Methylomagnum ishizawai: one gene and its partner. The protein of the gene in region 1 interacts with the protein of each later gene in a pairwise test. Links are inferred from orthologs where the notes say so. Each region holds a gene or a part of one and is shown on either strand. Other genes may lie near its edges.

Region 1 (3,701 bases):
GCAAGCTGGGCGTGAAATATCTGGTGGTGGGCGATGATTTCCGCTTCGGCCAGCGCCGCCGGGGCGATTTCGCGATGCTGCGGGAATTCGGCCTGCGCCGGGGGTTCGAGGTGGTGGACACGGCCTCGGTCTTGGTCGAGGGCGAGCGGGTGAGCAGCACCTTGATCCGCGAGGCTTTGGCCGTGGGCGATTTGGAGCGGGCGGCGCGGCTGCTGGGGCGGCCTTATCTGGTCTGTGGGCGGGTGGTGCATGGGGCCAAGCTGGGCCGCACCCTGGGTTTTCCCACCGCCAACTTATTGATGCGGCGGAAAAATACTCCTGTGCAGGGGGTGTTTGCCGTTACAATGGCCGGTCTTGGCGCGGCACCCCGGCCCGGTATCGCCAACGTCGGGCTCCGGCCCACGGTGGGCGGTGGGCAGCGGGTGTTGCTGGAAACCTTTTTGTTCGATTTTTCCGAGGATATCTACGGGCGCTTGGTGGAGGTGATCTTCCACCGCAAAATCCGCGACGAGCGCAGGTTCGCCGGGATCGAGGCACTCCGCGTCCAGATCGGGAAAGACGTTACGGCGGCCAGGGAATATTTCCAGGGCCGATGAGTTTGGCCCGCTTCCGGGCGGAGCGGGCGTTCAGTATCCATTCCCTGTTTCGAGCCATGACCACCGACTACAAAGCCACCCTCAACCTCCCCGCCACCGATTTCCCCATGAAGGCCAACCTGCCGCAACGCGAGCCGGAGCAGCTCGAACGCTGGCGGAGTCTGGGGTTGTACCAGCGCATCCGCGAGACTTTCCAAGGCCGCCCCAAGTTCGTGCTGCACGATGGCCCGCCCTACGCCAACGGCGAAATCCACATCGGCCACGCCGTCAACAAGGTGTTAAAGGACATCATCGTCAAGAGCAAGGGTTTCGCCGGGTTCGACGCGCCCTATGTGCCAGGGTGGGATTGCCACGGGCTGCCCATCGAGCTGATGGTCGAAAAGAAGATCGGCAAGGCCGGGGTCAAGGTCGAGGCCGCCGAATTCCGCAAGGCCTGCCGGGCCTATGCCGCCGAGCAGGTGGATATCCAGCGCGAGGCGTTCATCCGGCTGGGGGTGTTCGGCGATTGGTTCAAGCCCTATCTGACCATGGATTTCCGCTTCGAGGCCGATATCGTCCGCGCCTTGGGCCGCATCTGCGCCAACGGCCATTTGACCAAGGGGGCCAAGCCGGTGCATTGGTGTACCGATTGTGGCTCGGCCCTGGCCGAGGCCGAGGTCGAATACGAGAACAAGCATTCCCCGGCCATCGATGTGAAGTTCCGGGTGCTGGACGAGATGGATTTGATCCGGCGCTGCCATAGCGTGCCGGGGGCGGTGGGTTCGGGGCCGCTGTCGGTGGTGATCTGGACCACCACGCCCTGGACCCTGCCTGCCAACCAGGGCGTGGCGCTGGGGCCGGAGGTGGAATACGTGGTGGTCGATTGTCCCGACCAGGACGAGCGTTTCTTGGTGGCTGACGCCCTGATGAAGGATGTAATGCTACGGGCCGGGATCGAGAATTACCGGGTCGTGGCCTATTGCAAGGGTTCGGTGCTGGAAGGCTTGAAGCTCAAGCATCCGTTCTACGAGCGGCTGGTGCCGATCATCCTGGGCGACCATGTCACCCTGGATGCCGGGACCGGGGCCGTCCACACCGCGCCCGGCCACGGCCAGGAAGACTACGTGGTGGGCCAAGCCTATGGCCTGCCGGTGGATAATCCGGTGGGCGACGATGGCAAATTCCTGCCCAATACGCCCTTGTTCGCGGGCCAGCATGTGATGAGCGCCAATCCGCGGGTGATCGAGGTGTTGAAGGAACACGGCAACTTGCTGCACGAGGCCCGTATCGAACACAGCTATCCGCACTGCTGGCGGCATAAGACTCCGGTCATCTTCCGCGCCACCCCGCAATGGTTCATCGCCATGGAGAAGAACCACTTGCGGAAAGCGGCCTTGGAGGCAATCCAAAAGGTGTGCTGGATTCCCGATTGGGGTCAGGCCCGCATCGAAGCCATGGTCGGCAACCGCCCGGATTGGTGCGTGTCCCGCCAGCGTAATTGGGGCGTGCCCATCGCCTTGTTCATCCACAAGGAAACCGGCGAACTCCATCCCGACACCCTGGCCTTGAACGAGCAAGTCGCCCAGCGCATCGAGCAGCGCGGCATCGAGGCGTGGTTCGATCTCGACCCGGCGGAATTGCTGGGCGCGGAAGCGGCCCAGTACCGCAAGACCACCGACACCCTGGACGTGTGGTTCGATTCCGGCGTCACCCATTACTGCGTGTTGAACCGCGACGACACGCTCGGCTATCCCGCCGATTTGTACCTGGAAGGCTCCGATCAGCACCGCGGTTGGTTCCAGTCCTCGCTGTTGGCGGCGGTGGCGGTCAATGGCAGCGCCCCGTACCGGCAGGTCTTGACCCATGGGTTCACGGTGGACGCGCAGGGCAAGAAGATGTCCAAGTCCAAGGGCAACGTGGTCGCGCCCCAACAGGTGATGAAAAACCTGGGCGCGGACGTGCTGCGGCTGTGGGTGTCGTCCACCGACTACGAAGCCGAGATGAGCGTTTCCGACGAAATCTTGAAACGCACCGCCGATGTCTACCGCCGCCTCCGCAATACCGCCCGCTATCTGCTGGCGAACCTGAATGGCTTCGATCCCGCCAAGCACGTGGTCGCGCCGGAAAACATGCTGGCCCTGGACCGCTGGGCCGTGGACCGCGCCTACCAGTTGCAGCGGGAAGTCGCCGAGGCTTACGAAAGCTACCAGTTCCACCGGGTTTATCAGCGGGTGCATCATTTCTGTTCGGTGGACCTCGGGAGCTTCTATCTCGACGTGCTGAAGGACCGCCAGTACACCTGCGCCGAGGACGGCCTGCCGCGCCGCTCCGGGCAAACCGCGATGTTCCATATCGCCGAAGCCCTGGTGCGCTGGCTGGCCCCGATCCTGAGTTACACCGCCGATGAAATCTGGCGCTACCTGCCGGGCGAACGTGCCGAATCGGTGTTCCTGGAGACTTGGTACACCGGCCTGTTCCCGCTGGACGAGGGCGCGGCCCTGGATCGCGGCTTCTGGGATTTCGTGCTGAAGGTGCGGGAAGCCGTCGGCAAGGAATTGGAAGTGCTGCGGGTCCGCAACGAAATCGGCTCCTCGCTGGGCGCGGAGGTCGAGCTTTACGCCAGCGAACCCGTGCTGGAAAAACTGGCCCCGGTCGGCGAGGAACTGCGCTTCGTGTTCATCACCTCCGGCGTGAAGCTGTCGCCCTTGGCTGGTGCCGAAAACACCCTGCCCACCGAAATCGAAGGGCTGGAACTCAGGGCCGTGGCCTCCCCGCACGCCAAATGCGTGCGCTGCTGGCACCACCGCGCCAATGTCGGCAGCCATCCCGACCACCCGGAAATCTGCGGGCGCTGCGTCGAGAACGTGGCCGGTGGCGGCGAAACCCGCCATTTCGCGTGACCGCCGCCATGCTGCGTTGGCTGTGGCTGTCCGCCGGGGTGATCGCGCTCGACCAGGCCACCAAGTGGCTGGTCGATGGCTCGATGCGGCTTTACCAATCCATCGAACTGTTGCCGTTCTTCCAACTGACCTATCTCCGCAACCAGGGCGCGGCGTTCAGTTTCCTGGCGCAGGCGGGGGGCTGGCAGCGCTGGTTCTTCATCGCCCTGGGCGTCGCCGCCAGTGG
Region 2 (3,231 bases), on another replicon or contig:
CGCGTACAAGATGCGCTATTTCTTCGACAAGATGATCGCCAATATCAAGACAGGCGACCTGGCCACCGCGAACATCCAGAAATGGGAACCCTCGACCTGGCCCAAGCAAACCAAGGGCGTCGGTTTCACCGAAGCCCCACGTGGCGCGCTGGGCCATTGGGTGCATATCGCCGACGGCAAGATCGAGAACTACCAGTGCGTGGTACCGACCACCTGGAATGGCAGCCCCCGCGATCCCAAGGGCCAGATCGGTGCCTACGAGGCGTCCCTGATGGATACCCCGCTGGCCAAGGCCGACGAGCCACTAGAAATCCTGAGGACCATCCACAGCTTCGACCCATGCCTTGCCTGCTCCACCCACGTCATGTCGCCGGAAGGCGAGGAAATGGCGCGGGTCAAGGTCCGTTGAGGGGAGAACGGGAACCATGTCCGCTCAACCGAAAATCGCGCCGGACGCCCCGGTCTATGTCTACGAACTGCCGGTGCGCCTCTGGCACGCCGTCAACGCCCTCAGCGTGGTGGTGCTGGCGGTGACGGGCTACCTCATCGCCCATCCCCTGGCCACGCCCGAAGGTGAAGCCAGCGCCAACTTCCTGATGGGTTATATCCGCTTCGCCCATTTCGCCGCCGCCTATGTGTTCGCGGTGGGATTCCTGGGACGGGTGTACTGGGCTTTTGCAGGCAACCACCACGCCCGCGAGTTGTTCATCGTGCCGGTCCACAGGCCCGCTTGGTGGGATGGGCTGTGGCACGAACTGCGTTGGTTCTTCTTCCTCGATTCCGCACCGCGCCGCTATCTGGGCCACAACCCCCTGGCCCAGCTTTCCATGTTCGCCGCGTTCACCCTGGGCGCGGTGTTCATGATCGGCACCGGCTTCGCGCTCTATGGCGAAGGCGAGGGCCAAGGTTCCTGGCAAGACCGGCTGTTCGGCTGGATCATCCCGCTGTTCGGGCAGAGCCAGGATGTGCATACCTGGCATCATCTGATAGCCTGGGTCTTGGTCTGGTTCGTGATGATCCATGTCTACATCGCCATCCGCGAGGACAAGATGTCCGGTCAGAGCATGTTGAAGACCATCGCCACCGGCTGGCGCAGTTTCAAGGGCTAGGCTATGGCGGTGGACGGCGGAACCCTGGTCCTGGGCATCGGCAATCTCCTATGGGCCGACGAAGGCTTCGGAGTGCGCTGCGTGGAGGAATTCGCACGGGGCTACCGCCTACCGCCCGGGGTGACGGCCATGGACGGCGGTACCCAAGGTCTATACCTCCTGCCCTATGTGCAATCAGCCCGGCGCTTGGTGGTATTCGACGCAGTAGATTTCGGCCTACCGCCCGCCACCCTGCATTGGGTCGAAGACGATGCCGTGCCGCGCTTCATGGGCGCGAAGAAAATGAGCCTGCACCAGACCGGCTTTCAGGAGGTGCTGGCGGCGGCCCTGCTCACAGGCCAACTACCGGAACACATGCTCCTGATCGGCGTACAGCCGGTGGAACTGGACGATTACGGCGGCAGCCTCCGGCCCGCCATCAAGGCGCAGATCGGCCCGGCGGTAATCTTGGCGGCGGCGCGGCTGGCGCAATGGGGCCACGTCCTGGAACCTTGGGCCAACGCCTCCGACCCGCTGAACGACGCCAGCCTGGAACTGGACGCCTACGAATCGGGGCGTCCCTCCGAACAAGCCGCCTGCCGCCACGGCGACGGGCGCGTACTCTACGGGCGCTAGCCATGTGCTTAGGGATACCCATGCAAATCCTGGCCGTGGAAGGCCGCTACGCCCGCTGCCGCGACCGCCACGGCGCGGAACACCCCAGGATCGACCTCATGCTGGTGGGCGAAGCGGAACCGGGCCAATGGCTGATGACCTTCCTCGACGCCGCCCGCGCCCCGCTGACCGAGGAGGAAGCCCGGCAGGGCAACGCCGCCCTGGACGCGCTCGACGCCGTGCTGGCGGGCGCGGAAGATGTCTCGGCCTATTTCGCCGACCTGATCGACCGGGAACCGCAACTCCCGGATTTCCTGCGTGGTGGCCACTCATGAACGACGATATTCCGATGGACCGGCTCGCCACGCTATTGGCCCGGCTGGTGAAGCATCACGGCCTTCCCCTCTTGGACGAGACCGGCGTGGAGGTTTTCGCCGCCGCGTCCGGCGTCAACCTGCTGTTTTTCCCCGAAGACCCCGAGCGCGTGCCGGAAAGCTGGGACGTGGCGGCGATCCTGCCCGAGTTGCTCAAGGGCCTGCCCGAATCTTGCCGGGTCGGTGTGGTTCCACCCGCCAACGGCCGCCTATTGCGCGAGCGCTATGGTTTCAAACGTTGGCCTGCCCTGGTCTTCCTACGCGATGGCGGCTATCTCGGGGCCATCGAGGGGATGAAGGACTGGGCGGTGTTCCTGGCCGAGGCCCGCCAAATCCTGTCGCGCCCGGCCAGCCGACCGCCGCTGAACTTGAATATTCCCGTGGCAGGCGATTCCCCCGCCTGCCATTGATCCCGGAGCCACCGATGAAACCCTTCCCCATCCCCGTGTTCGGCGAGTCGCCCTTTCCCCCGCAGGAAGAAGACGAAGCCCTCGCCATCGTCAGCCCCGGCGAGATGGCCGTGTTCCGTATGCCCCTACGCCGCGCCCCGGCGACCCGCGAGGAGGAACACGCCGCCGCCGCCGTCATCGCCGAATTCCTGGCCCGGATGGACGCCCAGGAGATCGATGGGGCGGAGCAGCCCGGTTTCGATTTACACGGCCTGCCGCCCGGCGTTATCCGTGTCCTCAACGAAACCCTGGGCGAAGGCGAGGTTTCCGCCAAGCTGGGCGACCGCACCGAGGTCCAGGAAACCGCCTTCGCCGGCATCTGGCGGGTGCGCATCGCCGGTCCCGGCGGGGAACCGGTTTCCGATACATTGGAAGCCTCGACCCTGCCGCGCCGGGTCCGCGAACGGGCCAGGGGTGCGACCGGCATCGAGATTCCGCCCACCCCGCCCGGTTTGATGAACGCCCCCGCCCTCTTGGCCGAAATCCTGGCCCGCGCCGGGCGCTACCGCGAACACGGCACCGGCCATGTCGTCAACCTCACCCTGTTGCCGATGACCCCGGAGGATTTGGCCTATCTCGACGCCGCGCTGGGCCGGGGCGGGGTCAGCCTGCTATCGCGGGGCTATGGCAATTGCCGGATCACCGCCACCGCGCTCGACGGTGTGTGGTGGGTGCAGTATTTCAACGCCGCCGACACCTTGATCC

The links.
Region 2: the proteins of ileS (region 1) and B9N93_RS23180 interact in binary tests that used the Escherichia coli proteins (3 or more experiments, as listed by UniProt). The link is inferred for Methylomagnum ishizawai from one-to-one orthologs.

What each region holds. Positions count from the first base shown.
Region 1 is NZ_FXAM01000001.1:2,987,849-2,991,549, reverse strand. The notes cover bases 288-3,675. They hold ileS (isoleucine--tRNA ligase), read left to right. Parts: upstream 288-652; coding sequence 653-3,475; downstream 3,476-3,675. Other genes in these bases: lspA (signal peptidase II), read left to right, coding at 3,484-3,675; ribF (bifunctional riboflavin kinase/FAD synthetase), read left to right, coding at 288-596. Also shown: more of ribF, read left to right, coding at 1-287; more of lspA, read left to right, coding at 3,676-3,701. UniProt on the Escherichia coli protein: Catalyzes the attachment of isoleucine to tRNA(Ile). As IleRS can inadvertently accommodate and process structurally similar amino acids such as valine, to avoid such errors it has two additional distinct tRNA(Ile)-dependent editing activities.
Region 2 is NZ_FXAM01000003.1:256,250-259,480, reverse strand. What follows is about bases 1-2,918. They hold B9N93_RS23180 (HyaD/HybD family hydrogenase maturation endopeptidase), read left to right. Parts: upstream 1-1,112; coding sequence 1,113-1,724; downstream 1,725-2,918. Other genes in these bases: B9N93_RS23165 (hydrogenase expression/formation protein), read left to right, coding at 2,502-2,918; B9N93_RS23170 (thioredoxin domain-containing protein), read left to right, coding at 2,035-2,487; B9N93_RS23175 (HypC/HybG/HupF family hydrogenase formation chaperone), read left to right, coding at 1,727-2,038; cybH (Ni/Fe-hydrogenase, b-type cytochrome subunit), read left to right, coding at 426-1,109; B9N93_RS23190 (nickel-dependent hydrogenase large subunit), read left to right, coding at 1-409. Also shown: more of B9N93_RS23165, read left to right, coding at 2,919-3,231.